DNA from 3 places in the Pseudomaricurvus sp. ABR4_320 genome. Region 2 is predicted to be linked to each of the others. Evidence: predicted binding sites of a transcription regulator. Region 2 holds the regulator's gene; each other region holds the start of a gene.
The links. Region 2 encodes PhoB, which activates phosphate uptake and scavenging genes when phosphate is short. Its sites were predicted from a motif close to TGTCATAAANNTGTAACA; they were not measured.
Positions count from the first base shown of each region.

Region 1: the regulator PhoB is predicted to act here: its motif matches at 7,613-7,630, upstream of ACXAFR_RS02260 (esterase-like activity of phytase family protein).
Region 3: the regulator PhoB is predicted to act here: its motif matches at 5,347-5,364, upstream of olsF (bifunctional ornithine lipid synthase OlsF).

Region 1 covers NZ_JBSWVF010000001.1:522,016-532,915, reverse strand. Annotated here, with positions in the region: gene ACXAFR_RS02290 (sll0787 family AIR synthase-like protein) at 1-43, opposite strand, end outside; gene ACXAFR_RS02285 (MSMEG_0567/Sll0786 family nitrogen starvation N-acetyltransferase) at 48-650, opposite strand; gene ACXAFR_RS02280 (MSMEG_0568 family radical SAM protein) at 650-1,816, opposite strand; gene ACXAFR_RS02275 (Nit6803 family nitrilase) at 1,800-2,807, opposite strand; gene ACXAFR_RS02270 (MSMEG_0572/Sll0783 family nitrogen starvation response protein) at 2,821-3,303, opposite strand; gene ACXAFR_RS02265 (aminotransferase-like domain-containing protein) at 3,668-5,068, shown strand; gene ACXAFR_RS02260 (esterase-like activity of phytase family protein) at 5,232-7,487, opposite strand; gene ACXAFR_RS02255 (MarC family protein) at 7,700-8,368, shown strand; gene ACXAFR_RS02250 (protein-methionine-sulfoxide reductase heme-binding subunit MsrQ) at 8,296-9,021, opposite strand; gene msrP (protein-methionine-sulfoxide reductase catalytic subunit MsrP) at 9,026-10,036, opposite strand; gene ACXAFR_RS02240 (hypothetical protein) at 10,352-10,726, shown strand.
Region 2 covers NZ_JBSWVF010000006.1:213,184-224,083, reverse strand. Annotated here, with positions in the region: gene spoT (bifunctional GTP diphosphokinase/guanosine-3',5'-bis pyrophosphate 3'-pyrophosphohydrolase) at 1-290, shown strand, start outside; gene ACXAFR_RS14415 (RidA family protein) at 305-688, shown strand; gene phoR (phosphate regulon sensor histidine kinase PhoR) at 718-2,085, opposite strand; gene phoB (phosphate regulon transcriptional regulator PhoB) at 2,087-2,791, opposite strand; gene ubiA (4-hydroxybenzoate octaprenyltransferase) at 2,894-3,763, opposite strand; gene ACXAFR_RS14395 (HU family DNA-binding protein) at 3,941-4,219, shown strand; gene ACXAFR_RS14390 (dicarboxylate/amino acid:cation symporter) at 4,253-5,569, shown strand; gene ACXAFR_RS14385 (hypothetical protein) at 5,627-5,767, opposite strand; gene ACXAFR_RS14380 (hydrogen peroxide-inducible genes activator) at 5,882-6,808, opposite strand; gene ahpC (alkyl hydroperoxide reductase subunit C) at 6,943-7,512, shown strand; gene ahpF (alkyl hydroperoxide reductase subunit F) at 7,572-9,137, shown strand; gene ACXAFR_RS14365 (HDOD domain-containing protein) at 9,205-10,596, opposite strand; gene recG (ATP-dependent DNA helicase RecG) at 10,736-10,900, opposite strand, start outside.
Region 3 covers NZ_JBSWVF010000010.1:62,650-73,549, reverse strand. Annotated here, with positions in the region: gene ACXAFR_RS18865 (methyl-accepting chemotaxis protein) at 1-923, shown strand, start outside; gene serB (phosphoserine phosphatase SerB) at 933-2,144, opposite strand; gene ACXAFR_RS18855 (hypothetical protein) at 2,387-3,547, shown strand; gene olsF (bifunctional ornithine lipid synthase OlsF) at 3,554-5,281, opposite strand; gene ACXAFR_RS18845 (PepSY domain-containing protein) at 5,478-5,768, shown strand; gene ACXAFR_RS18840 (cytochrome b/b6 domain-containing protein) at 5,774-6,265, shown strand; gene ACXAFR_RS18835 (YkvA family protein) at 6,289-6,723, opposite strand; gene ACXAFR_RS18830 (mechanosensitive ion channel family protein) at 6,825-7,667, opposite strand; gene smrA (DNA endonuclease SmrA) at 7,829-8,416, opposite strand; gene acs (acetate--CoA ligase) at 8,635-10,602, opposite strand.

The DNA.
Region 1 (10,900 bases), on a different contig from region 2:
CCAGCTTGTCGATGAGGGTTTGCAGGCTGAGTTGATGGGACATCGCGTTATCCTCTCACCGGTTTCATAAGAGGCGTTGTCGCCTTTGATGATTCCAGTAGGCCCGGCCAGATCCCGATGCGCTGGTGCTGTCGTCTGGCTTTGATCACAAAGCCACTGTTGGGAGAGTGGCAGGGGGGATACGTCTGAAGGTCTGCTTCCATCAACACGTGGGGTTTGCCACAGTAGTTAAAGCGCTCAAGGCTCTGCCAGTGGAGTCGTCGGAACAGCGGCTCATTACGGCGTTGTACCCGAGCGAGAAAGCGTCTGCAGCCCAGCCCATGGGCGCTGGATACCGCGAGCCGGATCAGTTGAGCGCCCAGTTGTCCTTGAGAACGGAAATCGGCGTCGACCGCCAGACGCGACCCATACCAGACTCCGTCGGCGTCAGAGTGTATGCGCACGGTGCCCACCACCTGCTGATGCCAGCCGCCATGGTTGCCAAGGGCGACCAGCAATTGCGCGCCCGAGTCCGTGGTATCCCGGTCATTGTCCGTGAACAGTCCCTGTTCGTCGCAGAATACCCGTCGCCGCAGAGCGTAAGCCTGCTGTACTTCCCAGGGTAGGGTGACCCACTTTACGGTATAGTCTGAAAAGTCTGGCAGTGTCATTATCCGATCCCGGTCAGTGGGGGGTGTGAGTCTTCCTCAGCCGCCGCTTGTTCATAGCTGGACAGGGTTGAACAGGCCCCACATTTGCTGCAACCGGCCTTGGCGGTTGCAGAGGTTATTCCCGCATCGTAGAGATATTTACCCAAAGGTTTGAGCACCTCTGCCATAAATTCCGGGCTCGGAGATGGGTGGTCTTCCAAGGGTGTTCCCTGAATGGGTACAAACGGAACCACGAACGGATAGACGCCCATATCGACAAGTTTTCTGCTTGTCGACAGGATGCTGCCTGCACTGTCTCCGAGTCCCGCCAGAATGTAGGTGCTGACCTGTCCGCGCCCAAAGACTTCCACGGCTTGTGCAAAGGCCATGATGTAATCGTCCAGCGTTAGTTTTGATTTGCCCGGCAGAAGTTTCTTTCTCAAATCCGGATCCAGTACCTCCAAATGCATGCCGAGGCTGTCGATACCGGCATCCTTCATGCGCTGATACCAGATGGGATCAGAAGGTGGTTCGCATTGTCCCTGTAATGGCAGGTCTACTGCCGCACGAATCGCCAGCGCGCTTTCGGTAAGTACTTTGGCGCCACGATCCGGGGTGGCTGGTGTGCCTGTGGTCAGAATCATCTGATCGACACCGTCCAGAGACACTGCTGCAGCGGCAACTTCAGCCAGCTGTTGCGGTGTTTTGTGAGCGATGGTGCGACCCGCCCGCAGCGACTGTCCGATGGCACAGAACTGACAGGCTTTGCGACGACTTTCATAGTGAATGCAGGTCTGCAACACCGTCGTTGCCAGCACGCTTTTACTGTGCAGAGTCGCGATGTGGGAATAGGGAATGCCATCGTCTGTCACACCCTCATAAAATCGGGGCGTGTGGGTGAAGGTGATATCCCGGAGAGGAATCTGGTCTGCCGTATGTTGCTCGTGGCGTATTGTCGGCGCGCCGTCGGCGTCTCCCGAATCTGCAATCCAGAAGGGGGAATCCCAGGACGCTTCCGAATAGATGGGCACCATAACCGTGGTGCCGTCAATGGTGACCGCCTGATGATCCGATGGTCCGGCGCCACCTTTGCGCTGGACAATATCCGGTTGGCGCCTTCCGAGGCGCAGCCCCCGGGTCTGCAGTTCTGTCAGCAATTGCTGGCGTGATTCAGGACTCGTTGACATGGCGGTCTCCGTAGCGGGTATCGTCGTCGGGGAATTCCGTCTCAGCGCTTGTCGCATCTGAGTCTTGCATGGGTGCCGCGACATTGGCCGCCTGATCGTTGATCATCAATCGAAGTAATTCGGGGCGGGCATAGTGGCCGACGGAATCCATCATGCGTTTGCGCTTGGTGATTAACTGAAAATCCAGATCGGCGATAACCAGACCTTCGCCTTCCGTGAGCGCAGGCGCGAGGTGTTTGCCTTCAGGCGAAATGATCGCGGTATTGCACCCCTGACGCAGGGCATTCTGGAGCTGGAGGTCCGGGGTGATGGATTCGATCTGAGCGTCGCTCAGCCATCCGGTGGCGTTGACCACAAAGCAGCCGGACTCCAGCGCATGGTGGCGGATGGTGACTTCAATCTGGTCGCCAAAGACCGGCCCGACCAGTGAGCCGGGAAACTGACTGCAGTGAATTTCTTCGTGTTGCGTCATCAGTGCATAGCGGGCGAGGGGATTGTAGTGCTCCCAGCAGGCCAATGCGCCAACACGACCTTTCTGCGTTTCAACGACTTTGAGACCCGAGGCATCGCCCTGACCCCAGACCATGCGTTCGTGATACGTGGGGGTTATTTTGCGACGCTTAAGACGCAACTCGCCGTCGGCATCGAAGATCAGTTGAGCGTTATAGAGGCTGCCGTGATCCCGTTCATTAATCCCCACGACCGCCACCATCTGATATTGCCGGGCGGCTTCGGCGATGGCGGCCGTAATCGGGCCGGGTACCGTCACCGCTTCGTCGTAGAGCCGCAGGTGTTCGCGACCTGCGCTGACCGGTGGGCAGATAAACGAGTAATAGGGATACCAGGGAATAAACGTTTCCGGAAAAACGATCAGTTCAACCCCCTGTGCAGAGGCTTCTTCCATGGCGTTGAGAACCTTGCCCAGAGTGCCCTGAGCACTCCGGAGATCCGGAGCGATCTGGGCAGCGGCGGCTCTGACGATCTTGGTCATGACCGCGGCCTCGTTACAGTGTCCAGGTATCGATGATGACGGCGCCGTCGCGCATGTGCAGGAGTTTCAAGTCCATCACATCGAGGGGATTAATCGGACGAATACCCTCGATTAATGCGGGTTCCCCATGACCGTAAAGTGCCTGTAGCGCGAATCGGCAGCAGTAAACCTTACCGCCTTCGGACATAAACTTGGTCAGCTGATTGGCGTAATTTTGATGGCCGGGGAAGGCTTCGTCACCCAGAGTGGGAAATCCCCGTTGTACGCCGAGGGTGACGCCGGGGCCGTAGAGCAGAATGGATGTCTCGTAGCCTTTTCGTAACAGGCGTGTGGCCTGCAACATATTGACAAGACCAATGGATCCTTCGAAGGCGACGGTGTGAAAGGTGACAAGCGCTTTTTCGCCTTCCCGGGCTTTAACGTCTTCAAACACTTTCTCTTCGTAGTCGACAAAAAAATCGCCACTTTTGTGATTGGGTTGAGTGACTGCGGGCATGGTTTTCTCCTGTGATGTGAGCAAGCAAAACGTGTAGATAAAAAGCAATCAATTTATGCAATCAATAGAGAGCAATCATGGGGCCAATATCTGAGGAGCTGATTGCAATCAATCATCAATCAAGCCCGGGGGAGAAATCCTGAAGACGCAAAAATAATTGATTATTTGACCTATATGCGATCATTATGCAATCAATTTAACGAAAAAATATGCACCGTATCCGCTCATTGATGAGCGGTAACGCACCAAAGTAAGTCTTTTTGAGAGGTGTTTTTTCTGACGCTTAAACGCAATCAATTCAATGCAATCAATTGTTAAAGAAGTAGGGTAGACTGATGGCATCCACATTTGACGACTGTGCATCATGAAGAAAACAGAACTCACGCGATGGGCTCGCCGCATGAAAAACCGGCAGGGTATTCCCGCTTATCGGCTTATTGCTGACCTGATTGGAGAGGATGTCGATAGTGGTCTGTTACAAGCTCGGGATCGCCTTCCCACGCTCCGTGATCTGGCGACGGCGACGGGCATCAATTACACCACGGCGGCGCGTGCCTATCAGGAGGCGCGAACCCGCGGACTGATCGATTCTCATCCGGGATCTGGCAGCTTTGTAAAAGGGAAGGTGGCACCGGTGCCGCCAACTCTCGGCAGCTATGAAATGACGATGAATCTCGTTGTCGAGCCAGCAATTCCCACGTTGGTTGAACAGGTTCGCGACAGTGCGATGACCGTCTTGTTGCAAAAAGATTTGTATGGCTTAATGCGCTATCAGGCGTTTGGTGGAACGCCTGAGCATCGTGAAGCGGCACTGGTCTGGCTGGATCAGCGTTTGCCGGACCCTCAATTGGAGCAGGTGTTGATCTGCCCTGGCATCCACTCTGCTTTGGTTGGATTGGTCAGCACGCTGGTCAATAAACAACAAGTGTTATGTGTCGAGAGTCTGGTGTATCCCGGTATAAAAGCCATTGCCTCGCACCTGGGCATCACTCTGCATTCTTTACCACGGGATTCCAGTGGTCTTTTGGTTAAGCCATTTGAAGATTTTTGCAAATTGGGGCAAGTCGGTGCCTTGTATTTGAACCCTACCATTCACAACCCGACAACGACGACCATGAGTCAGGGGCGGCGTGAAGCGATTGCAGATGTCTGTCGGCGTTATAGCATCGCGATCATTGAAGACGAAGCTTATACCATGCTGGCGGAACCGCGTCCTGTCAGTTTTTCCGAACTGGTGCCCGAGTTGACCTGGTACATTACGGGAACATCCAAGTGTTTTGGTCCGGGGGTAAGATCTGCATTTCTGTACACTCCCAGTCGCCGCCACAGTCAGAGGATCTCTGCGGCGCTGCGATCCTTGCATGTCATGTCCAGCCCGCTGACGGACGCGATGGTCAGTCAGTGGATTCTCGATGGAACTGCACAGCAAATGGTGAAATGCATTCGTCGAGAGAGTATCGCCCGATTACGACTTGCAGAAATGCACCTCGGCAGACGCAATATCCACGGGGCCGATGGCGCTTTTCACCTTTGGTTGGATATTCCCAAAACGTCCGATTGGCACCCATCAGAGTTGGCTGTGCATTTACGCCAACTGGGCATCAGTGCGGTGTTTAGTGCGGCATTCTCGACAGACAATAATCCGCCCGCCGCGCTCAGGTTGTGTTTTGGTGGGCCTATAGGGCGGGATCAGTGGGAGGAAAACGTGAAGCAGGTTGCTGAGGTGTTATCACAGCCCAGTTTTCTGACGACCGGAATGCATTAGGTTCGCTTACGACTGTGTCAGTCGCGATGAAAATTGGGTGTAAACACTCTGTGAATACATTCAAGCAGGCTCGAAGCGCCGTTTTTACTGCATGGAGTTTAGTCGCATCGTCACTGAGATCACCGGCGCGAGGCCGGTGATCTTGTCGGGGGTTAGCGTTGGTTTACTTGCACAATTTGTGGATGTTGCCCAGAGAGAAAAACAGGGTTTCACCCGTCGCGTCATCGACACCATCGTTATCGGTAGCAAGCCAGGTTTTACCATTACGGGTTACAGCAAATCCTTCTAGTTTTTCCGCCGTCCAAACGCTGCGCTTTTGCATGGTTGGCAAAGCATCTACCAGGAGATGTTTTTTCAGCGTAACCAGTCCGCGACTGTCGCTTAAAGAACGAAAATCGGCCTTGGTCAGATTGACTTGGAAGACGGATTTTAAACCGGCAACGGGGCCGGTCGATTCTCCCCAACCTTTGTCGCGTTCGATTACCGCAAATTTGCCATTGGGGAGCAGGGTCAGATCGCTGAGGCCAATCCAACCGCCCTCAGTTTCGGCTTCAAGAGGATAGTGGACGAATGTCCATTCACCACTGGCAACATCGTAGCGACCCAACTTGGTTTCGACACCATCCTCATCGCCGGCGTCTGGCCAGGCACGTTGAATAGCGGCATATAACACTTCTTTTCCTGGCTTGCCTGTCACCGCAACGCCTTCAAAGCCGTTGCTACGGGCATTGGCTTCCAGTGCGTCAGGCAAGAAGATTTCTTCAAGTACCGAGCCGTTGGCTGCGACTTTCAAGATTGCGTTGGGGCGATCTTCCGCGTCGCCTTCACTGGCGACCCAAAAACTGCCGTCCTTACCCACGGCGATACCTTCCAGATCGAGATCGAAACTGGCACCGGTCACTTCAATACGGTCTGTAATTTGTGCGGGCTTTTGGCTGACGTCGATGGTGTAGATAAAGCCGCTGGCCAGAAAAGAATCGCTGACCGCGTAAACGGTACTGTTGTCGACGGGGTCACCCGCAAGACCTGAAAGCGCGACCCAGGGAATCGGATTGCCGGATGTATCTTCAACAGATTCAATCATCGGGTAGCGAGCTTGCTTGGCACCGTACCGATAGATGTTGACCATGGTTGGAATACCATCGTCGGCAACTTCGGTTTCCGTGGCGGCAACAAAAAGGTTTTTTTGCGGAATGGCTTTCAAACCTTCTGGGGCGATACCCGTTGGCAGAATTTGACGTAATTTCGGTTTGCTGGAATTTTTGACGTCGTAAACGCCAACCATATTGGATCTCTCTGAGCCGACAAATAACAGCTTGGACTTTCCGTACTGTCCAAATTCGACGGCCTCTGGCTCTACGCCTTTATTTTCTGAACGGCTTTCATTGTACTGTCCGACTTTGGCGATCAGGTGTTCAAAGGATTCGGCAGACTCATACTCAACGGTGCCGTCCTGATTGAACAGGGTGAAGCTGCGGCTGCCGCCTTCTTCACCATTGGCATCTTCGTAATCACCTTCGTTGGCTGACGCAAAGGTGTCGCAGTCGATCCAGGAAACCGCATCCGGCTCGCGACGCTTAGTGATGGTGGAATCGAAATGGATCAGATCCTCTTCTTCAGTATCGACGTTCTTTAGGGTAACCTCGCCGGCCGGAAAATGATTAAGCACCGATCCTGAAATCATGTCGACGATGGCGAAGTAGTTGTTTTCCTGAAACGAAACGACGGCTTCGTTGTCTGCATTGATGTCGACGTATTCTGGCTCCAGGTCATCGCCGAAAGGCGCTGCTGCAGCAACGTCACTGAGATCAATGGTGTTCAGCTGCCACTGGTTGGGAGCCCCTTTAAGCAGGACTGAAACGAGTCCACCTGTCGGATACTGGGGCAGCAACCCGCCGTTGTAATCTTCGTCGCGTTCGTTTTCGAGTACGATGGCAACGCGCTTTTTGTCGGGCGATAAGGCGAGAGAGTCTGGCTGACCGGCGAGGGCATGTTCTGCAATAATATTTTGATTAAAGCGGTTGATGACCACCAGCTTGCCGGAAGGATTGGTAAAACTCTCTGACGTATTCACCCCGATAATGACCCAGGGTCCTTTGATAACGAGACTGGTTGGTTCACCTCCCAATTCGACACTGCCTTGGCCTCTGGGGTTGGCAGGGTGGCGAATATTGATAAAGCCGACTGCACCATTTTCAGCGTCGGTATAAGCCAGTTGTGTACCATCTGCGGATACATCTATGATTTCTGCGACGCCAGAGCCATTTTCTGCCATCACGTCAAACGTGGCCAGATGGTTGAAGTATTGGGTGTTGGAAGCGTTGCCTGCTTCTGCTTGAAAGGTCAATGCACCCAGTGTCATACCGATAGCGCAGGCGAGACGTTTGCGTTGTAGAGGACGGAAAAAGCGTCGAATCATAATTGGGTTCCCACGAAAATCATCAATTCCTGTTTGATTGGTCTAGCGGTAGCATGCTGTCGATATAGCAGTGTCCGCTATGTTATCGGTGCTGGCGCACCGTGGTGGGAAGTGTCACATAGCAAAGTGACAAATTGGTGACAGCGAATTGCCGTAAGGGAACGGCATACTGCTCTATAATTTTTATATTTTATGATGAGATAGCGTACTGAATGACAGATCTACTCAAACAATTCGTTTTACTTTGGTCGGTAATCGATCCCATCGGGACGCTACCCGTATTCCTTGCGGTAACGGCAGGTTATTCCGATCCTGTCTTGGTGCGTAAAATTGCTTTTAAGGCAATCACCATTGCCGGAGCTGTGCTGCTGTTTTTCGCGGTTGCAGGTGAGTATTTGCTCGATGCGTTGGAAATTCCTTTACCGGCGTTTCAGATCGCTGGAGGACTGGTGTTGTTTCTCTTTGCGTTGACCATGATTTTTGGTGAGGGTAAACCGGAGGAGGAATTACATCTGGTGGAAAAAGGCATGCAGACCGCCGTATATCCTTTGGCTATTCCATCGATCGCGTCGCCTGGGGCGATGACGGCCGCAGTGTTGCTCACAGACAATCACCGCTTTTCGTTTGTTCATCAGAGTATGACGGTGGTGGTGATCCTTGTTGTTCTCCTCATCACTCTGGTATTGATGCTACTCGCTAGCCGCCTGCTGAAAATTATTGGGCAGTCTGGCGCCAGTGTCGTGAGTCGGGTCATGGGGCTGATCCTCGCCGCAGTTGCCGTCAACGCCGTACTGGCTGGCCTGCAAATTTATTTTGGTCTCGACAGCGCCGTGCCCGAGGGTGGTTTGACGGCGCCCGCCGTGGAATCCTCTTCGGTATGAGTTTGGGGTGGGGGCCGTTTGGCCTGCCGTTGACGTTTTTGCCGGGCTAAACGTCGCCACTCAGGTAGCCGGGTGGCGGTAAGAGCGACGGCGAAAATGAGGTAGATCAACGGTTCGCCGATCGCTGATTTCACTGACCACAGAAAGTGCAGGCAGCCAAGAAACGCTGCAACAAAAACAAGTCTGTGCAGTGGTTTCCAGCGTCTTGCCAAGCGTCTGACAATCTTTGGGATGGAGGTGACCGCCAGAATCAGGAGAATCACCAGTGCTAGCAGGCCTACGATGATGTAGGGGCGGCTGGTCAATTCTTCACCGATGAGCGCCCAGTCAAATTGAAGATCAAAGGCCAGATAGCTGCCAAAATGCGCGACCGCAAAAAAGAAACTGTACAGACCCAAGGGGCGCCTTAGTGATGTCAGCCGGCTCTGCCGCAACCAACGGGCCATGGGTGCCACAAGAAGCGATAGCAGTAACAAGCGCAGTGCATCGAGGCCAGTGGCGTGGATCAGTGCTTTGACGGGATCGCCACCCAACTGATTCGTGAAAGCGCGGTAGAACAAAGAGATCAGTATCCATAGGCAGATGACGTGCAGTGCGATACGCAACCACAGATACAGTTTGGGATTCGGTTGAAACATACGGGGTTTGATCATCGAGTTAAAACTGGCGCGTCAGATCCATACCCTTATAAAGTTGCGCAACCTCCTCGCCATAGCCGTTGAAGGCTTGGGTTGGAATGCGCTTATCACTGCCGATTCCGCCACCGACGATGCGACGCTCACTGCCCTGGCTCCAGCGGGGGTGGTCTACTTCGGGATTGACGTTGGCATAGAATCCATACTCGTTTGCCGCAGCAAGGTTCCAGGTTGTCGGCGGTTGTTCGCGAACCAGTGAGATTTTGACGATGGATTTAATGCTCTTAAAGCCGTATTTCCAGGGCACCACTAATCTCAGTGGGGCACCGTTTTGTGGGGGGAGTGTTTTACCGTACACTCCGACCGCCATAAAGGTGAGGGGGTGTTGGGCCTCGTCCATGCGCAGACCTTCGACATAGGGGAAGGAAATTCCACCACCCAGAAACCGGCTTTTCACCCCCGGCATCTGGTCTGGGTCATTGAGTGTCTGCATGGCAACATAGCGGGCGCTGGATAAGGGTTTGGCTTTTGCGAGCAAGCTGGCCAGAGGGAATCCCACCCAGGGAATGACCATCGACCAAGCTTCCACACAGCGCAGGCGGTAAATGCGCTGCTCCAAAGACTGACCGTAGATGTCGTCGTAACTGAGCGTTACCGGGTTTTCCACTTCTCCATCAATGGTCAGCTGCCAGGGGTCGACCTTGAACGATTGAGCGTTTTCGACAGGATCAGATTTAGCGGTGCCAAACTCGTAGAAATTGTTGTAGCTCAGAACGGTTGCTTCTTTTGTCAGAGGATCTGCCGCCTGGAAATCCGAGCTTTCAGAGAACGTCAGTGCCCGCTGTGAGAATGGGCTCGCTGCTTTCTCTTTACCGAATAGATCCAGTAGACCCGCGGAGGCCGGGCGCGCCAGCAGAGTTCCCAATCCGATATAGCCTAGATTGCGTAGCAACTGCCGGCGATTATGGTAGGTCGATTCCGCCGTGGTCTCAGATTCTGGCAGTTGCCAGGGTTTAGGGCGTCGGATCAGCATGACAAAGGCTCCTGTGTGCCTGCTACGATATCTCAAGTTTACGTGACAAGCTGGCCCCAGGTTGACTTTCTAGCGACTAAGGTGCTGAATTCGATGCCGCGGCGTAAATTGCTGTCACCTTACAAGACCCGCGCAGCCTGACAAACCTTACCTACATGGAAAAATTTTCTTGTGGCGAGGCCTTGCAGGCCAGCGATGGCGTAAAAATACAACCTTTTATTCGAACTGCTGTCAGATGGACTGACCATTCGATGACACATAACCATTAGGCGATGTACCTTTTCTGGGAGGAAATACACAATGAAGAAGAAGCCAATGACTTCACTTTTAAAGGCTCTGGCCGTCACCGGTACCGTGGGATTCAGTGGATTTACACTGGCCGATTGTACGCAGCCGGATATGCCCGAGATGCCCGAGGGTGGCAAGGCTTCCATGGAGCAGATGCTTGAAGGTCAAAAATCCATGAAGGCCTTCCAAGCAGAAAACGCTGACTATATGACCTGCTTGGAACAAAAGTTCACAGCCGCGGAAAAAACCGTGAAAGACGGTGCTGATGAAGACAAAGCGGAAGCTTTAAAAGCCTACGAAAGTGGTATCAAAGCCTACAATGACGCAGTTAATGCTGAGAAAGGCATGGCAGAAGATTTCAATGCCCAGGTGCGCGCCTATAAGGAAGCGAATCCAGGCTAAAGTACTGAAAAACACGCTGTTGTAAATTTATCTATACTGTAAACGGGGGCGCCAACCGATGACGTCCCTGTTTTTTTGTTCCTAATGTATCTGTTGTGAAGTCATAAAAGCGGCTTGTGACAGTCCTGTCATTGTCCTTATAGGCAGGCTTCATGCATAATTCACATTGACGTC
Region 2 (10,900 bases):
ACAATCCGGAAAAAATCAGCAGCGTGCGCTGGGCTCCGGATATTAGCGGGGAATTTCTGGCAGAAATCCGGGTTGAAGTTGAGTCAGAAAGAGGCATTATTGCATCTCTGGCGACGCGTATCGCAGAACTCAAAGGTAATATCGAACAGGTAAACGTTGATGAGCGCGACGCACACAACAGTGTGATCAAGTTTACTCTGGGGGTCGCCAATCGTGTTCACTTGGCCACCATTATGCGGAGGCTGAGATCTGTTCCCTCTGTGATTCGCATTATTCGTAGTAAAAGCTAACTTGGAAGACCATTATGACCAACAAGGCCATCATCAGCACCCCGAATGCTCCAGCGGCAATCGGCACCTATTCTCAAGCCGTAAAGGTCAACAATACCACCTATATTTCCGGACAAATTCCATTAGTTCCGGAAACCATGGAAATGGTATCTGACGATTTTGTTGAACAAGCACACCAAGTCTTCAAAAATTTGCAGGCGGTCTGCAACGCAGCCGGCGGCGATCTGAAAGACATCGTGAAACTGACGATCTTTATGCAGGACCTGTCAAACTTCCCACTGGTTAACGAAGTGATGGGCCAATATTTCGAAGAGCCTTATCCCGCTCGTGCAGCCGTCGGCATTAAAGAGCTTCCAAAAGCGGCGCAAATTGAAGCTGACGCCATTATGGTCATCTAAACCGGCTCACGCTACTGAGCAGGTACTCTTTATTCTGTAACCTGCTCGACAATCTTCTGAACCGGAAAAATACAGGTAAACGTAGACCCTTTCCCCTTGCGACTACGGATATTCAAACGACCGCCATGACGTAAGAGCACGTGCTTAACGATGGCCAGGCCCAATCCGGTACCTCCCGTTGACGTCGCACGACTGTCGTCGACGCGATAAAAGCGCTCCGTAAGCCGGGGCAAATGGACCGGATCAATACCATCACCGCGATCTTTGATCATTACCATAAGCCCTTGGGGATGCTTGCGCACGGTTACGGTAATTTCGCTCTCTGCCGGAGTGTATTTGACCGCATTAAAAACCAGATTTGAAAACGCACTTTGCAGCTCTTTTTCATTCCCCAAAAGTACAATATCTTCATTGCATTTGTAGCGAAATTCATGGTTTTTGTCAGCTGACAGGAGTGTTGCATCGGCAATAATCTGCTCCAACATCGGCGTCAGAGGAACAGATCGATGACGCGGAAGACTTTCATTGGTTTCCAGTTTAGAAAGCTCGATCAGATCCTGAATAAGATTGGTCATGCGCGTGCACTGACCGTCCATTTGATCGACCGCCTTCGCCCATTTTTCGGGCATATCCGGACTCATGGCGAGCGTCCCGACGTAACCTCGAATCACTGTCAGAGGGGTACGCAATTCATGAGACACATTGGCAACAAAGTCTTTGCGCATTTGTTCCAACTTAAAGATACGGGAGATATCCCGCACGACCACCAATGTCTCACCTTTACCAAACCGCGTTACCTGATATTGCAGCCGAGCACCGTTTGAATTTGGAGACGGCATATCAATGGGCTCAACGAAATCCCCGGCGTGCATATAGCGGACAAATTCAGGATGACGGATAAAGTTTAACAGTGGACTGCCAGTATCTGGACGACGCAAACCTAGCATTTGCCGCGCGGTCTCGTTAAACCATTCAATCGTATCGTTGTTACTGAGCAGGATAACACCATCGGGCAGGGCTGCGGCGGTGCGCTGTACTCGCTCAATTGTTGCCAAAAGTTGCAGACGTTCTCTTTGCTGCTCGCGGCGTAATTTGGCAATGAGATAAAAGATATCATCCCATAGCCCACTGGCTTGAGGCTGCCGCCCCGACGCACGATCAATCAACCAATGGTGCAGATTACGTAGATTCCAGAGCGTCCAGATAAAGTAAACCAGCATCCCCAGAAATAAGGAGCTGAGTAGGTAACCCGAGGCAAGTCCGAACAACAAGCAGAGCGTGAACAGTAAAATCAGCCGTGTGACTTCACTGGCGATGCCCTTACCCAGGCTGCGCTCACTACTGCCCGGTTCGGATGAGGTATTGTGAATCGGTGTAATACGAGGTCCAGCGTCCAAATCAGGTTTCTTTTGCAGCAACTTTCAACGAAAAGCGGTAACCGGCGCCACGTACCGTTTGTACAAACCGGTCGTGATCATCCAGCTGCAGAGCTTTGCGCAACCGGCGAATATGTACATCAACCGTACGCTCTTCAACATACACATTGCCACCCCAGACATGGTCCAGCAATTGGCTGCGAGTGTACACCCGTTCCTGATGCGTAAGAAAAAATTCCAATAAACGATATTCTGTCGGCCCCATCTGCACCGGTTCTTCATTGATGGTGACCCGATGGCTGATTGGGTCGAGCACCAGACCTTCCACACTGATCGGGACCGCTTCAGTCTGGTCGGTACGCCTCAGTACTGCTTTCAGACGAGCGACAAGCTCTCTGGGGGAAAAGGGCTTGGTGATGTAATCATCGGCACCAACTTCAAGGCCCTGAACTTTGTTGTCCTCATCGCTTTTGGCAGTCAGCATGATGACTGGAATTGCAGAGGTGACCTCTTCGCGACGCAATCGACGCGCCAACTCAATACCACTGGTACCTGGTAGCATCCAATCCAAAAGGATCAAATCCGGCTTACGATCAACAATAATGCTGTGTGCTGATTGTGCATCAGCGGCCTCCAGACAATGGTAGTCTGCCATTTCCAGTGCGACCCGCAACATGTCACGAATTGGGGCTTCGTCGTCAACAACCAGAATGGTTTTCTGGGGCATGTTTCCTGCCTCTGTAAAAATAAGTTGCCGCCATTAAATAACCTTTTGATTAAATTTTTGTTACAACTTTAAGTCAGGTATTGCATGACGGCAAAGACTGTTTCACCAGAGCCAGTAAAAGTCAGCAAGGATTCCGGCAAATATGACGCCACCCACCCAATTATTGTTGAGAAATGCAGTGAAACACGCCTTGCGCTCACGAAACTGTATTAGATACTGCTGATAAACAAACAAAGCGAGAACGACCACCAGGCTCGATTCGTAGATCCAACCCAGATCAAAGCGTTCTCCGACCAGCTTCATGGCAAATATAAACAGCACTTGCAAAATAGCTGTGATAGCGCGATCCGCCTCACCAAATAAAATGGCGGTCGACTTAATGCCGATTTTTAGATCATCCTCACGATCTACCATGGCATAGAAAGTATCGTAGATTACCGTCCAGATAACCGCCGCAACGAATAACAACCAGATGGCGCTGTCGAGGTAGCCTCTCTGGGCCGCAAAGGCCATGGGAATTCCCCAGGAGAAGGCCGCTCCGAGTACCAATTGGGGTAAATGTGTGTGACGTTTTGCAAACGGGTAACAAGCCGCCAACAACAGAGCTGGAACTGACAAAGCAATCGTTAGAACATTCGTAAACAGCACCAGAATGAAAGAGATCAGTACCAGAATCGTAAACAAGCTCAATGCCTGTCGCGGGCTGACTCGTTTCTGGGCCATGGGCCTGTGCTGGGTCCGCTCGACCGCGCCGTCAAAATTGCGATCGGCGTAGTCATTGATAACGCAACCCGCAGCTCGCATAAGCGTGACACCGACAACAAAAATGACGATCAACACGGGATCAGGATGCCCTGAACCAGCAATCCACAAAGACCAGAGTGTCGGCCACAGCAACAACAATGTGCCGATCGGTCGATCAAAACGCATCAATTGCCAATAGTCGCGCCAACCGGGAGATGGAGTTTCCATGTGAGCCGAGGCCAGATTTTTCATAATGATGGAATGTTATCGGGAGTTTCTACGGGTCAATGCTGCGACAGATCAAGGATAGATGCGGAATTTTTGCCAATTACGCTTTATCCTGAGGACAGCAATTGATTAAAGTCTGCGAACAATAACAAAAGCCGAAACTTTACGGGAGCAGTTATGCACAAAAGTGATATTGTAAACGCGGTAGCCGACCGGACCGACCTAAGCACCACCAAAGCCTCAGATGTGGTGTTTGCCATTTTAGAAGAAATAACCAGCGCTCTGAGTCGCAAAGACTCCGTAACTCTGGTAGGTTTTGGCAGCTTTTCAACTCGAGAGCGAGCTGCCCGCACCGGTCGCAGTCCCTCAACGGGAGAAAGTATCGCAATACCAGCCTCCACATCTGTCGTCTTTAAGCCAGGGAAAGCCCTCAAAGACGCAGTCAATCCCACCTGAATTCAATAATTGATAACCCCAAGAGCCGTTTGAATGAGTCTGACATCCCGAATATTAATTGCCATGCTGGCCGGCGTAATCGTCGGCATCCTACTGAATGTTCTGTTCGGCGGAGCCGAGCAGGGATTGGGTGGTTGGCTGAATGAATTCCTGGTCATGGGGTTGTTCGATGGCGTCGGACAAATTTTTGTTAAATCCCTGAAACTGTTGGTTGTACCCCTGGTGTTTGTATCTCTGGTCTGCGGTGCCAGTGGCCTGGGTGCTAATTCCCGCATGGGTGCCATGGCGGGCAAAACTCTGGGGCTGTACCTGTGCACCACAGCGATCGCTATTTCCATCGCTCTGTTTCTTGGTACGGTCATTCAACCAGGCACAGGAATCGGACTTGGCGAAGCCACCACCTTTGAAGCGGGAGACGCTCCATCACTCAAGCAAGTTATCGTAAATATTTTTCCTAGCAACCCCTTCGAGGCAATGGCTGAAGGCAATATGCTGCAAGTTATTGTCTTTGCCTTGCTGACCGGCGTCGCCGTCGCTCACGCCGGCAAATCCGGGGAACGGATTCGCAGTTGGTTTGAAGACATCAACGAAGTCATCATGAATATGGTGAATTTCCTGATGAATCTCGCCCCTTACGGGGTCTTTTGTCTGTTGGCCAAATTATTTGCCGGTCTAGGCGCCAGTGCCATTTTGGAGCTGAGTCTCTACTTTGGCACCGTCGTTGCTGCGCTCTTCCTGCACTGTTTCGGTGTCTATTCTCTGTTCCTGAAAGCACTGGCACGAGTCAGCGTGAAAGCCTTCTTCCGGCAGATCAAACCTGTACTCGCCTTTGGCTTCAGTACATCTTCCAGCAGTGCCACCTTACCGGTCACCATGCGAGTCGCCGAGGAAAAGCTGGGTGTCGACAAACGTATCGCCTCTTTTACCGTGCCGCTCGGCGCAACCATCAATATGGATGGTACGGCAATCATGCAGGGGGTGGCGACGGCGTTTATTTCTCAGGCATACCAAATTGACATCAGTCTGACCGGGTATCTGATGGTCATTTTAACGGCGACTCTGGCGTCGGTAGGAACGGCGGGTGTACCGGGTGTAGGGCTGATTACTCTGGCGATGGTGCTGCAGCAAGTGGGTCTACCGGTTGAAGGTATCGCCTTGATTATCGGTGTTGATCGGCTTTTGGATATGATGCGCACTGCGGTTAACCTCGCCGGCGATTCCATGGTCTCCGTCATGGTCGCCAAAAGCGAAAAAGCGTGGAACCGCGCAGTATACGAAACCGAAGCGCCACTGGTTGCAGATAGTGACTTGCATCCAACCGAACACGGCAGAGATAAGAGCCTCTACTGACGTAACATCCATCGAGGCTCACAGAGGGGGTCCCTGGACTCAGGGATCTCCCGATCATCAGTCTCTGGCCGCTGCTGCCTGACAGACTTGATCACCATAATAATTATCGTTGAAGTTGCAGACGATTGGCATCGCCTTTGGACCCGCAATCCACTGGATTAACATGGACTCTTTCATGACCTTTCTGATATAGCGCATTTCAATTTCCTCGACTTGGTTAATAGGTAAAAGAAATGTATATCCCTTCTGCGATCGACAACAGCTTTAAAAACAGAAGAACATGATCAGTTTTTCAGAACTTCAACCCTTTACTTATTCGCTATTTTCGCCGGCAGCCGGAGAAAGTGTCAGCGCCAGCTGTTGTCGAAAAAGCTTCCCAAGAAGAATCAGATCATTTGCGCCCGCATAGTTCAGACGCGAAATTAGCGCTATTTTGCGGTGGGGGCCAGGTTCTGCCAATTCGATCAATCGGAATTCCTGACTACCACCTGTCAGCTGGTCCACAGCCATTTCAGGTACAAAGGTTGACCCCAATCCTCCAGCCACCATTTGCAATAATGTGTACAAACTGGCACCTGAGAGAGAACGGTTAACGCCTGCCGGCTGAAACTTACACGCAGCAAGAGCATGGTCTTTCAGACAGTGGCCGTCTTGCAACATCAGTAGGGGCTGGTCTTGCAAGACATCACTGGAAAGACGCTTGTACTCAGCCAGTTCGCTGTCTGGATACGTGACTAAAAGGAAGTTTTCCTGCCAGAACTCAAAAGCGTGTAATCCGGACAAGCCGTAGGGTAACGCAAGAACCGCGGTATCCAACTCCCCAGACCTCACCTTCTCCACCAGCACATGGCTTTGATCTTCTACAATACGCATCTCCAGATCGGGATAACAGCGGCGAACTTCCGGCAGAACCTTGGGTAACAAGTAAGGCCCAATTGTGGGAATCACACCCAATGACATCGGGAAGGAAAGCGGCTCTCGCTCCGCTCTCGAGAACAAATAAAGATCGTCTACCCGCAACTTGATGTCGCGGGCTCGTTCCAAAAACCGCTCTCCAGCGGAGGTAATCAAGACTCGCTTGTTATCTCTTTCAAAAATCTGGAACCCCAACTGATTTTCCAACTCAGCAATGGCTGTACTGAGTGCCGACTGGGATACAGAACTCTCATCAGCCGCCTTTTTAAAATGTTTGGTCTTCTCAACCGCCAGGGCATAGGTCAATTGTTTTAATGTAATCACTTGTTTACGTTCTAAAAAATAGATTGATAGATAAATTTAAATTCACTTTAACAGAAGTATCAAGTCCCTTATTATGGCTCCACTGCTTAAGAGCAGACAGTAAAACGATTTTTTCAGACCAATTTAATGGAGATATTGAAATGGCGATTATTAACAGCCCAATCCCTGAATTTAAAGCGGAAGCGTTCAAAGACGGTGAATTCGTTACTGTCACCACTGACGACGTAAAGGGCAAGTGGTCTATTTTCATCTTCTATCCGGCGGACTTCACTTTCGTATGTCCTACCGAACTGGAAGATATGGCCAAGTTCTATGACGAATTCCAAAAACTGGGCGTCGAAGTCTACTCTGTATCTACTGACACTCATTTCACTCACAAAGCTTGGCACGACACATCTGAAGCCATTGGCAAGATCAAGTACCCAATGATCGGCGATCCTACTGGCCGTATCACTCGTGGCTTCGGCGTTATGATTGAAGAAGATGGTCTGGCACTGCGCGGTACTTTCCTGGCTGACCCAGATGGCATCATCAAAGTTGCTGAAATCCACGACTTGGGTATCGGCCGCTCTGCGAAAGATATGTTGCGCAAGGTCAAAGCAGCTCAGTACGTCGCTACTCATGATGGCGAAGTATGTCCTGCAGCTTGGGAAGAAGGTCAAGCGACTCTGACTCCAAGCCTGGATCTCGTCGGCAAAATCTAAAAACTGGTCTGAAGTTCGGGAGCCGCTACGGCTCCTGTCCGGAAGTTAGGAGGTGACACATGTTAAGTAATGACATTATTAATGCTCTCAAAAGCTACACGGAAAACATGCAGAATGATGTAACTTTTGTTCTGCAGACTGGTGATCACGAGAAGCGCGCTGAACTGGTTGAATTCCTTGAGGGCGTTGCTTCCGTGACTGACCGGATTCAACTGGTAGAGCGCGACGATGATCGTCTGCGCAGCCCCATCAGCTTCCTGTTGGAAGTCGATGGTGAGTTCAACGGGATTACCTTTTCGGGCATTCCGTCAGGACATGAATTTAATTCGTTGATTCTTGCGGTTCTGCAGTCGTCCGGTACAGCACTGAAGCTGGATGAGGGAATCCAGAATGCGATCAAGAACGTCAGCGAGAAACTCAAGTTTGATGTCTACGTCAGCTTGAGCTGCCACAATTGCCCGGACGTCGTCCAGGCACTGAATCAATTTGCGATCGTAAACCCGAATATCGAAACAGAAATGATCGATGGCGGTTTGTTCCAGCAGTTGATTGAAGACAACAACATTCAGGGCGTTCCTACCGTCTTCCTAAACGGTGAAGTCTTCGCCAATGGCAAGATCGACACCGCGAAGCTATTGGAAAAATTGGAAGAGAAGTACCCAGGCGTACTGTCAGCCGCGCCAGCTGAATCTCTGCCTTTGCAAGACGTGACTGTTATTGGCGGCGGGCCTGCTGGGGTTGGCGCAGCCATCTATGCCGCACGCAAAGGGTTGAACGTCACTTTGATTGCTGATCGCATTGGTGGCCAAGTCAAAGACACCATGGGCATCGAGAATTTGATTTCCGTCCCTTACACCACAGGTCCGGAGCTGTCAGGTAAGCTGGCTCATCATTTGGATGAGTATCCCATCACCAAGCGCGAACACTTGAAAGTGTCTGAAGTGATTGCCAGCGAAGACGCCAGCGCCCCGAAAACCGTGGTGCTAAGTTCCGGCGAGAAGATCGATACCAAAACGCTGATTGTCGCGACTGGCGCCAACTGGCGAGAGTTGGGTGTCCCTGGCGAGAAAGAGAATATCGGCAATGGTGTGGCCTACTGCCCGCACTGTGACGGTCCCTTCTTTAAAGGCAAAGATGTCGCTGTGATCGGTGGCGGAAACTCAGGTATAGAAGCCGCGCTGGATCTCGCCGGAATTGTAAAGTCGGTTACAGTTTTCGAGTTCCTGCCGCAATTGAAAGCGGATAAAGTGATCGTCGATCAAGCTTTGAAGCGTGACAACATCACCATCAAAACCAACGTCGCTACAAAAGAGATTGTGGCTGATAACGGCAAAGTCGCCGCCATCGCTTACGAAGACCGGGAATCCGGTGAAGTGAAAAGCGATCAGTTGGACGGTGTCTTCGTCCAAATTGGATTGGTGCCCAACAGTAGCTTTCTGAACGGTGTGGTGGAGACGACCCGATTTGGTGAAGTCATCATCAACGAACGCTGTGAGACCAGCGTGCCAGGCATTTTCGCCTGTGGCGACGTTACCACCGTTCCTTACAAGCAGATTGTTATCGCAATGGGTGAGGGAGCAAAAGCATCGCTTAGTGCCTTCGACTACTTAATGCGTCAAGGTTAAGCGTCGAAAATGCTAAAGGGGGCTGATAAAGCCCCCTTTTTTTGACACTTTCAAGTACCCGATTTAATTAGCCTGCCAGCTGCCGGGCAATATTATTGAGTTCTTCGGACGACTCCATTACCGTTTCAATCACTCCTCGGGCTTTTTCTGGATTCAGATGCAAGGTTTTAAAGCATTCATCAGTGACAGGTTCCTCCGGCCCGAAACCAATGCCTTGTTCTCGCAAAAGGCGTCTGGCGACATGCAGCAATGTGGCGTAAATGCCGTGATCATCCGAGGTCCGCGGTTGCATATTATGGAAACGTAAGGCGTACACCACTTCTTCCGGCATATGCCAGCATTCCATCAACCAACTGGCCAGCTGATCTCTGGTGACACCCAGAACATGTGTCTCAATCAGATAATGGGGCACATGAGTATTTACCTGCGCAAACTTTTCAATGGTGACGAAATGCGGAGGAAAGACTTCCGCGAGGATAAGCCAACCAAAATTGTGAAGCAGGCCTGACAGGTAGGACATACCAAACCCGGGGCGGAACTCACGCGGTACCGCTGTTACCAAGCCTTCCACCGCCGCGGCCATAAAAACGGATTGTTCCCAATAGGGCGTCACGCCACTGGATTCATCAGGAATTTTTAATGTTCGTCCCAATGATAAACCCAGTGACAGGTTCAGCACCATGTCGAACCCCAGTACACGCACGATAGCGTCATGGATCGAGCGGATTTTCCCTGGTGCTGAATAATAGGGAGAAGCCGCCCAGCTGACCACTTGGGCTGCCAGGCTCGGGTCCAGTTCGACAATTTCTGCAAGATCACTGACATCCGCTTGAGGATCGACCCGCAGCTTGATGATCTTCTGGGCAGTGTTAGGCAGAGGTGGAAACTCGAGCGTGTCTTCAAGGCGCTGCTTAATTCTTAGAGACGTGAAGGATTTTACAGCACTGAAGATTTTTTCCTCATCGTTTTCCAGCTGCTCGTACTTTTCCTGCAAGCCTTTTAATGGCACGCCAAACTCACGGATATCGACCCCGTTGGCCATATGCGTAAAGCTCTGCTGATCCATCTTCAGAATATCTTCCGCGCCGGAATCCAGAAGTACAGATTCCTGTTCAAACAGACGCTTCTCGACCAATGTAGGCATGCCACCCAATTTAGGCAGCGCTGGAACCGACTTTAAAAAATATTTAGCGTAGAGCTTTGTGAGGTCATTAGGTTTTAACGGCCTTAAGTTTCTGGCCAATAACTGATTGACCTGATTGATATCGATAAGACAGTCCGCTGGAAAAATGACCTGCAAAGGACCTTGCTTATCCTGCAGAATCATCGAACGCGCCAGCGTCGAACCTTTGAGAATCGGTTTGTGAGTAGCGACGGCTTCCGGTTCCGGTGAATAAAAAACCGAGTAAGCAACCGTTTGGTTATCAAGCATCGTTTTGACGCTGGCAGGTACGGCCAAAATCTTTCTCCTAGAGCTGCGAATAGCGTTGCGGCAATCTGCGCCAATCTCTTCAAAGTCTAGTCCACCTGTGTCAAAGCTCAATTTATAGGCGGAGAAAGCTTCGCTGCTGGTTTGAAAATGAGAACCGTACCGAAAATCAGGCTCCTGCGTAAACAGAACGGCGGCCAATCCATCGCTCAATCAGCGCTTCAGCCATCGCTGGCGTATCCATTTGCAGGCGACGGGCGCTGTGTTGAACCTGCTGGAGCATATGCCCATCACGCTGCAGATCTGCTAAGCGGAAGCTGACCTCTCCCGTCTG
Region 3 (10,900 bases), on a different contig from region 2:
ATGTACGTTGCAAAGATACAACAGGAAAAGCGACACAAGCGTTTAATCAGTTTCTGGAAGTGATCGAAAACCTTGTTACACAAGTCACTGATACCAGTCAGAACCTGCAAAGCAATAATTCGAAAATGAGCTCAGCTACGGGTGCTGTTAATACCGATATTCAAAAGCAGCAAGCGGAAATCCAAGCCATGGCGTCGGCGTTTGTACAATTAACAGCCGCGACAGAAGAAATCGCCCGACACACTTCCGCAACGGCCAGCAATGCCAGCAGTGCGACGGATAGCGCTCGCGAAGGTCGCGACTGTAGCCAAACGACCCGTCACGGCATTCAACAACTGGCCGAACAACTGACCGAAACATCAAACGCAGTTGGGCAACTCGCTCAGGAAACGGATAGTATTGGCTCCGTCCTTGAGGTCATTCGAGGGATCGCCGAACAGACCAATCTTCTCGCCTTGAATGCAGCCATCGAGGCTGCCCGAGCCGGAGAACAAGGGCGCGGCTTTGCCGTCGTCGCCGACGAGGTTCGCACACTGGCCTCTCGTACCCAGAATTCCACCCAGGAAATTCAGGCTATGATTGAGCGCTTGCAACAAGGCAGTAATCGCACCGTTAGCGCTATGCAGGTGAGCCAGGAAACCGTCCAAACCTGCATTGAAAACACCAATCGCACGTCTGACTTGCTGGAAGGAATCGTTGCAGCCGTCTCTACAATCGCTGATACCAGTCAATCTATCGCCAGCAGCACCACGGAACAACATGCGACTGTGGAAGAAGTCAGTCGCAACAGTAGCCGCATCAAAGAACTGGGCGACGCAAATGTCAGACAATTGCAGCTAGCAATGCAGGCGGTTAAAGCCCTGAGCGACTCCGCAGGAAATCTGCAAAGTCAACTCAGTAGAATACAAACAGGAGGTTATTAACGGGGCGGGTTATTCCGTTTCCGTTGCGAAATCCGAGTCAGAAAATCCAAGCAAATAGAGAACGGCATCCAGGCCGAGCGTAGAAATTGAAAATCGCGCCGATTCGCGGACGATAGGCTTGGCCTTAAACGCTACCCCTACCCCTGCCAATCCGAGCATTGGCAGATCGTTGGCACCGTCACCAACCGCCACAACCTGCTCCAACGTCAGTCCGTAGCGCTCCGCCAGCATTTGTAAAAGTGCTGCCTTTCTCGAGCCGTCAACAACATCACCAACGACTCGGCCAGTAACCTGTCCATCGACGATTTCAAGCTCATTGGCATAGACCTCGTCGATGCCTAATTTCGCTTGCAGAATACGGGCAAAATAATTAAATCCGCCGGAAAGAATAGCGGTTTTGTAACCGTGCTGGCGGAGTGTACGGATTAAGATAGCGGCCCCCTCCGTCAGGGGTATTCGTTCAGCAATACCGGCCAATACAGATTCATCTAGACCTTGCAATAGCGCCATACGCTTGGCGAAACTCTGCTTAAAATCCAACTCACCACGCATGGCGGCCTCAGTGATCGCCACCACTTGGTCACCAACCCCAGCCGCCTTGGCAAGCTCATCAATGACTTCCACTTGAATCAACGTAGAGTCCATATCAAAGCATACAAGTCGTCGACTGGTGCGCAGAGCATCATTTTTCTGGACGGCAATATCACAATGATGTTGCTGCGCTAATACCAAACACTCTTTACGTAAGCTATCGAGATCAGCGACCACACCATGAATTTGGATCTGGACAGCACCTCGCTGGCAGCTTGCTGACGGCAGTGAGGAAAGCTGTCGAGTCGTGACAATATTAAGTCCCTTGGATTCAACAAGATCTATAACGGCAGCGAGTTGCTCAGTACCAACCTGCGGTGCCATCACCGTCATCAAATAAGAGGTCTCCAATCGCTCCTGAGCTTTCCACTCCTCATAGTCGGCGGCGGCTACCGGCTGACTATGAATCACCAATTGACAGTCAGGCATGGATTCGCGCAAGGCTCTTTGTAATTCGTGGTCATTGAGCGGAGCTCTGCAACCCGCCAGCAGCGTCAGTGAGGTATGTTGATGCCGATCAGATTGAGAAATATCCAATACGCGGGCATCAACTTTCGCCAAATGACGACAGATGTTCGCCATAACCCCCGGACGAGACTCCCCTGCGACCTTGATCAGAACAAAATCCATCACGACTCCTATAAATTGCAGATCCGTATATCGATAAGGAGGCGGAAGATACCACAAACCACACTTCAGCCCCAGCGCCTGCCACCGACGGCACTTTGCCACCAGTGAATAATTCATTTACTCTGACGGTGAGAATTGTCATATCCCACTGGTTATGTCTGTCACGTTGATCTGTACTCTGTCTCTCTCAGCTAACTCTGCACGACATTGGTCTGCAAGTGCCTTACAGGGTTATCGCCGTAATGACTAAAACAGCGCCAGACGAAAAGCGAGACCCGCCCGAAGACCGGCTCATCACAAAGCCACTGTTTCTCATCAGCTTGACCGCCTCCCTGGTACTCACCATAAGCGCCCTACTGTTTGTCACTCAACATAGATCCCTGGTTTCACAGCTTTATCAACTTTACGGAGATGCTCTAGCCAAAATTGCAGCACATCAGGCCAGAGACGCCACACTAAACCATGATTTGGTTAGCCTTCAGCTCACCGTCAGAGACGCCACGAACAATCCCGCGGTAAGTGGCGCAGCGATCTACGATGTAACCAATCAACTGTTAGTCCAAGCCGGAGACATTAAAAACAGGAGCGCCTCTCAGAGAAGCTCGATTCGGCGCTACCGCGCCGCTATCGTCTGGCAGGAAAGTACTGCCGGGTACGTCGAAGTTCTGCTCGATACACAAGGGAGCTGGCAAATCACACCCGAGAGATGGCTATTGTGGCCGCTCGGAGGATTTGGGGTACTGCTCATTTTCAGCATTGTATCCCATCGTTTTCAACGCTCTCGCCGAAAAGCTGCAGCATTATCGGAAGCACCAACTGATAATGCTGAAATCACAGTGAGTGATCATTGCATCACCGTTGTATTGACGCTATTCAACCAAACAGCAACGCAACAGAGCTCCGACTCGAACTGGCAGGGACAATTGCAAAGTTTAGAAATGCACCTTCAAGAAATAAATGCGATCTACGCCGGCAGGGTGCTTCGAACAAACGATACTCACATCCACCTCCGCATAGAATCAAACAATGGTGAAACCGACGATTCTCTGATTGAAAGGGCTTTGTGCTCAGCCCGACTACTGCAGCTACTGCTGAGTTCAACATCCAGCGATCATCATTTACAGGTTTCTGCTGGCTTGCTCTATCACGCCAGACCAAAACGACTGGAGGAATTTAGGCAGCATGAGAATCAGACGGCTGACATTGCTGACTGGCTATTAAAGAAAGCAGACGAAATAATCATGTTTGCGCCGGGGACATTAGACCGCCAAATGATTTCCAGCAAATGCAAATTCGCTCTTTCACAGGATTCTGAGGACTGGTTAGCCATCAACGAACTTTCATTTAACTTAGAAAAACTTCTGGCGTCCCAAGTTCGCCAAATCATAGATATTGAGCAATAACCTACGTTAAGACGACACACCAATATATCGCTGGCGCTTGTTATCCTTCATCAACGTCAGGTCGGCGAGAAACAAGCCATCCAAACAATCTGAAAAGTCTGGATCCACACTGAATGCCAACAGCTGAAATCCACCCGGTTTAAATAGTGCAGCATACTGTCTAAACAGAACCGGAACTCGCTCATCAGCCCCATTAAATACTTGCTGCAGTTGATTGAAGGCTTCATCTGAGGAAAGGCCCTGATAAATCGCCTCCAGATATTCAAGTCGATCTTGCGGAATCAGGTAAGCATTTCGTGCAGTTGCCAACCGTTCCTTTGCACCATAATACTGTTTGTAAAAATACACTAAATGCTCAGTCAAAGAGCGATCCAATCTGGCGCTGATTGTAACTGGCCCTAAAAGATAGCGAATGTGTGACTGTTGGCGCAGCAAAGAACCAATGCCCTGCCACAGATAATCCAAACTGTTGCGGCCCATATATTCAGCAGCGACAAAACTGCGCCCAAGCTCAAGACACTGGCTCAACAAGGGTGTCATAGCGCTTTCAAAATGAAACAGCGTACGCGTATATATCTCTGCCGGGCCGACATAACCAGACTTCTGTAGTGCGGCAATATCCCCTAGCCGATAAGCACCGGCAAGACTCAGAGCTGACTGATCCCACAGTAATAAATGCTGATAATGCTGATCAAAACGATCCAAATCTCGGCGCGCGCCAGTCCCCTCTCCAACTTTGCGAAAGGTTACTTCACGGAGACGCCCGATCTCTCTCAATGTTGAGGGGCTTTGGTGATAATCGGTCAACAATATCCGTTTACCGTCACGAGTCTCTCCCAAGCTGTGCATCTTCGGCAATTCCTGCAAAAGATCTCTACGGTCTTCAGGATGCGCGATGGTTTTTTCGGTTTCGAAGAAGGGCCGTGCCTGCTTACCCGCCAATTTATACAGGTGTTTACGTATACGTTTGATCAGTGCACGATCCGTCAGCGACGGCGTCACTAAAGAACTGACAGGGATAGGTGCGCCAACATGAAAGCGAATTGTTGCCGAGCGCTTGTTAAACATTTCCTTTGCCAACAGAGCCGTCCCCAATGGCTTGTACAACATTGACGCGCTGTAAAACCAAAGCGAGTTCTTCGCTCGAATAAAAACCGGTAATGTCGGCGCACCAGCCCGACGCGCCAACTTGAGAAATCCTGGACGCCAACGGGTATCTTTTACACCGGAAGGTCTAGCCCTTGAAACCTCTCCAGCAGGAAAGATGATCAAGGCGCGCTCCTGCTCTAGATCATCCAGTGCATTTCGGAATGTTCGCACACTGCCCGATTGCCCCATATTGTCTGCGGCGACGAACAATGGCCGCAATTCACTGAAGTTCATCAACATATCGTTGGCGACAATTTTTACATCCCGCCGAACTTCATACACCATGCGCAGAATTGCCAGTCCGTCTAAGGAGCCGATGGGGTGATTCGCGATGATGACCACCCTGCCCTGCGACGGAATATTTTCTTTATCTCGTTTGGAAACGATATAGCTGAAATTGAAATAGTCGAAAACAGAATCAATAAACGCTACGGGATCCAGCCCGCGATGTTCCTCGAGAAAGCAATTTATTTCTCTTTCATGAATCAACTTTCGCAGAAAGGAAAACGTGGGCTTTTGAATAATTTGGGGCTGTTGGCGCAATGCGGGAAATTTCTCGCAAACGGCTTGCTCTATATTAATCATGACAATGACCGCAGTATGAACTCTCGCAAAAGTACGATAGCCAGATGACAGCGGGGTGAAGAAACGATGGCAGCTTGATGACAGAATGACACGTAACGCATTGTTATACAGATGATAATCTATCGCATTCCCATAGCCAGTTTGGTAGGATCCTGCGTAAATAATTGTTCGTCAAATACCCTGAGGATAACGAGGCATGAAAAAGATTCTGTCATCTGTTGCGCTTGTACCAGCACTGTTTCTGGGCAATCTGGCTTGGGCTGGAGCCGACTGCCCTAAAGCGCCTAAGGAAGAGTGGATGCATGTGCTTGAAATGCAAAAAAAGATTATCAACGAATATGGATTTGCCATTAAAAAGTTTCAGACAGACGGCAATTGCTATGAAATTTACGGCTGGGGTTTAAACGAAGATAAAACTGAATTTAAAAAAATCGAGGTTTATTTCAATCCTGTTACCGGTGAAATTGTAAAACAGAAATACGACTAAGCAGCGTGATTTGGGATGGTTACATACGACTTTTCCACTGGAGCCTTGCAGCCAGTTTTCTAGCGAACTACTGGTGGCTGGAAGATGGCGACACGGCTCACGAATGGACTGGATATTTCATTCTCGCTTTGTTGAGCAGCAGGATTCTATGGGGATTTATCGGATCGCCAACAGCACGTTTCAGCCATTTTTTCCCCACCCCAAAGCGCTTGCATATGGGTGTCACAGAATTCGGCCGATTCTATACGCCGCACAAGGGACACAGCCCCCTGGGCGGACTGATGGTGATATTTTTAATTACTATGATATTGGTTACAGGGATATCGGGCTGGATGCAGGAATTAGATCGCTTTTGGGGAGAGGACTGGGTTCAACAGCTGCACGAATGGAGCGCACATATCGTTATGGCTGCCGTTGTAGTTCATGTCGCTGCAGTATTTATTATCCAGAGACGTTACCAAGTTCCTCTCATTCGCGCGATGATAAAAGGTAAGTAGAAACAGCAAAGGCGCGGCGAAATTTATACCCCTGTCGCCGCACGATTTTCTATGGTTAAACCACCATCACGCCAACGCTTAAAGTCCTCTATGTCTTTCCCAACCAAATCAATAACCAGCTTGAAGATAAACGCATCATCCAGATAACCGGAAACTGGAATAAAATCAGGCAGTGCATCAAGAGGCGCGATGAAATATAACAAGGCTCCGCAGATAGCAGCCATTGATCGCCAGGGCACCTCCCGATAGGAACCTGTCGAATAACAAACTGCCATACTGATCAGCGCACGTATATCATCCCAAAAGTCGACTAAGGATCCAGGTATATGGGACTTGAAACGCTCAATTTTATATAGCGCCTGCCGAACCAGCGCCTCCATGTCCTGACGCTGAAAGCCGATACGAAATGCATAGTAGCGCTGCTTTGCCGAAGTCTTTGCTGATTCACCAAACCCCATAACAGCTCTCGCAACCTCGCCTAGTGATAAAAGTTTCGTAATAGAACAATAACAGGATGCCTGCCTTGTCGGACTGAATTCAGACAAGGCAGGCATAGACCCTAGATGGCAACGGACTCTTCTTTTGCCACTTTGTCCACGTGCACATCCATTTGCGGGAAAGGTATTTCAATTCCCAGCTCGTCAAAGCGCAATTTGATCTTTTCGGTCAGATCACATTTAACCGGCCACCAGTTCGCCGCGTCAACCCAAGCGCGAAAAATGAAGTTTACGGAAGAATCCGCCAATTCAGACACTACGACCGCAACTTCTGGATCTTTAAGAACACGCTCATCCGCTTCAGCCAGTTCGAACAAGGTTTTCTTCACCAACGCGAGATCGGCGCTGTAACTAACTCCCACGACCAGATCTACCCGACGGGTTGGGTAGGCGTTGTAATTGACAATATTCCCGCTCCACACGGCATTGTTCGCGACTATGACCTGTTTATTATCTCCAGTCGCCAGGATAGTTGTGAAAATCGAGATTTCTTTGACAATGCCAGATGTTCCACCAGCCTCAATGAAATCGCCCGCCTTAAAGGGACGAAAGAGAATAAGTAAAACCCCAGCAGCGAAGTTTGCCAAAGCCCCTTGTAAAGCGAGGCCAATCGCCAAACCGGCAGCACCGACAACGGCCACAAATGACGCTGTTTGAACCCCTAGCTGTCCCAAAGCAGCGATGATAACAACGGTGAGTAACGCGTAGAAAACGATATTGCGGGTAAATCGAGCAACCGTCGAATCCACCTGGCGAGCCGACATTGCTTTTTCGAAGCCGTTAGCTATCGCTCGAGCGATCCACTTCCCCACATAAAAAACGAGGATGGCAAGGACAATCTTTACACCGTAGGTAATCGCCAGCTCGGGAGCCTTATCCATGATTTCCTGAATATTGAAATCCATTATTTCCCCTTAGTCATCGTGAATGTATCGTCATTAGTCATTCTGCGCCCCTGATCCCGACACGGGTTACACAGGCGATTCAGTTTAGTAAATCACGGAACAAATGCCAGTATATTGACGCCAATGATGTAAACGACAAAGGTATACGAGGAAATGGCCTATTAGGAACGTTTCTGATGGCGCTCTAAATTTTCCTGTCGCTTTTTAAGGCTTTTTTTCATTAAAAGATACGTTGCACCACTGCCGCCGTGATGACGCTGTGCAGAGTGAAACGCCAAGACCTCATCGAGTAACGGCAACCAGGAAGCCAAACAACTTTTGATAACCGCGGGATTTTTGCGGCCAGCGCCCGTGCCGTGGGTAATTAGCGCGCAGCGAATGTCCATGGCGAGACAATCCCGAATAAACCCCGTCAAAGCACTACGTGCCTGGCTTACCGTATGATTGTGTAAGTCTAAGCGTGCATCTAATGAGTACTTGCCCAAACGTAGGTTGCGATAAACGCCATTCTGCACCCCCGGCCTTTTATATTCTAAAATCGCGTCCGGAGCGACAGATTCGATGTGGTTCTCCGAAAAGGGGCTTTTCTCAACCAAAACCTCATCGACGGCGAATCGGCGGCGAGCTTCATGGTTGATCTCGCTGGAAGGGGCTGTTTTTAAAGCAGCACGCAAACCCGGCTTATGAGGGATAACATCTCCCATTGCTGCACGGAAATCTTCATCGAGACCTAACTCTCTGTCGATCATTCTAGACGCTCCTATCTCGCTGACCTAGAGCCTGTTGACTCTAATACACCATTCCACTGAGTCAAGTGCCACCCTGACATGCGGGATACGTATATAGGTTATAACGACATTCGATATACGCCAACTGCTCGAAATGTGGCTCCTGCACCTGCCAGCAATAAAAAGGCCGAAAGAGCTAGCTCTTTCGGCCTTTTTAGACGGTGGTGACTGGCTGAATCTTACTTATTCAAACGATTGCCAATCAAATCATCCACAACGGCGGGATCAGACAAGGTAGACGTATCTCCCAAGCTGTCCAATTCATTGGCTGCCACCTTACGTAGAATGCGGCGCATGATTTTACCTGAACGTGTTTTCGGTAAGCCCGGCGCCCACTGAATCCAATCAGGCTTGGCAATTGGACCAATTTCCTGCACGCAGAGATCAATGAGTTCTTTGCGTAATTTCTCGGAATCCTCCACGCCCTCCATTGGGGAAATGTAGGCATAAATGCCTTGACCTTTGATGTCGTGAGGAGCGCCAACGACTGCAGCCTCTGCAATATCCGGATGCAATACCAAGGCACTTTCAATTTCCGCGGTACCCATTCTGTGACCACTGACATTCAAGACGTCATCAACGCGACCGGTAATCCAGTAGTATCCATCTTCATCGCGACGCGCCCCGTCGCCGGTAAAATAGTAACCAGGATACGTCGAATAATAGGTATCAACACAGCGCTTGTGGTCCCCATAAACGCTACGTATCTGGCTCGGCCAGGATGCTTTGATGGCCAAAGACCCTTCACACGCCCCTTCCAGCTCTTTGCCTTCCGCATCCAAAATGACTGGCTGTACGCCGAAAAATGGCAAGGTCGCCGAACCTGGCTTCAACTCTGTCGCGCCTGGCATTGGGGTTAGCATGTGAGCTCCCGTCTCCGTCTGCCACCAGGTATCAACGATAGGGCAGCGGGCCTCACCGACAACTCGGTGATACCACTCCCAGGCTTCCGGATTAATAGGCTCTCCAACGGTCCCCAGAAGGCGCAGAGAAGTACGATCGTAATCCTGCACGTGCTTATCACCAGCCCCCATAAGAGCCCGAATCACTGTTGGAGCGGTATAAAAAATATTAACTTGGTGCTTATCGACAATGTCCCAACAACGTGAAGGGCTCGGATAGCTGGGAACACCTTCAAACATTAATGAGATAGCACCGTTACAAAGGGGTCCATAGACAATGTAACTATGACCGGTAACCCACCCCACGTCAGCAGTACACCAGTAGACTTCGCCATCTTTATAATCGAAGACGTATTTGTGCGACATAGCGGCCTGCAGTAAATAGCCGGCAGTCGTATGCAGCACACCTTTTGGTTTACCCGTAGATCCAGAGGTGTAGAGAATAAACAGAGGATCTTCTGCGCCCATACTTTCCGGCTCGCAGTGACCATCCATCGCACCAATTTCTTTGTGATACCAAATATCACGCCCCTCTTCCCAATCAACTTGTCCACCAGTACGGCGAACGACCAGGCAGGTGTGAACATCAGGGCATTTCTCCAGCGCGATATCAGCGTTTTTCTTCAGAGGAATGGATTTACCTGAACGAACACCATAATCTGTGGTAATTACGACTTTACAGTCCGAGTCCAAAATCCGACCCTGCAAAGCTTCTGGGGAAAAGCCGCCGAAAACGACAGAATGAACAGCCCCAATGCGAGCACATGCAAGCATTGCGTAGGTCGTTTCAGGGATCATCGGCATGTAGATACAAACTCGATCGCCCTTTTTTACGCCCCTGGCACGCAACAAGTTCGCAAACTTGCAGACCTCAGTATAAAGCTGTGAGTAGGTGATGTTTTTATGGTGATAGAGGTCATCTGCCTCCCAAATTAACGCCGTTTGGTCTCCGCGGGTTTCCAGATGACGATCGATACAATTGACTGCGACGTTAAGCTCGCCACCTTCAAACCATTTGGCCGTTCCCTCATGGAAGTCAAAGTCTTGAACTTTGTCCCAGGGTTTGCTCCAGGTTAAAAATGCCTCAGCTTGCTCTGCCCAAAATTCATCCGGACTTTCGACAGATTTCCGGTACATCTCATCGTACTTGGCTTTATTGATCCAGGCACTGTCTTCCAGTCCTTGAGGGATACCGTAAACGTGGTCTTCGGAATGGACTTTTGCTTCCAGATGAACGTCAGTCATGTGAACTCCAAAAATGGTGGTTATTCTTAATTTTCACCATGATACGTCAGCCAAAGACCGGGAAAGTATCCGACTTTGGTCGGGGCAAATTGGTCCTTGCAGTCATGAATGATCTTCGACCGCAGTAGCCACGCCCCGTTAGGAAATACCAACGGCAAGCTTCCGCGGGCCAGACTGGCGACGGAATCAAGTTTTATGGCTAGAGGTTAACGCCGAAATGCAGATGTGAGCAACCCTGCGTTGGTAGGATGGCGAACGGTGTATATGATGAAATTTCAGGTACTTTTAATAGCTCACG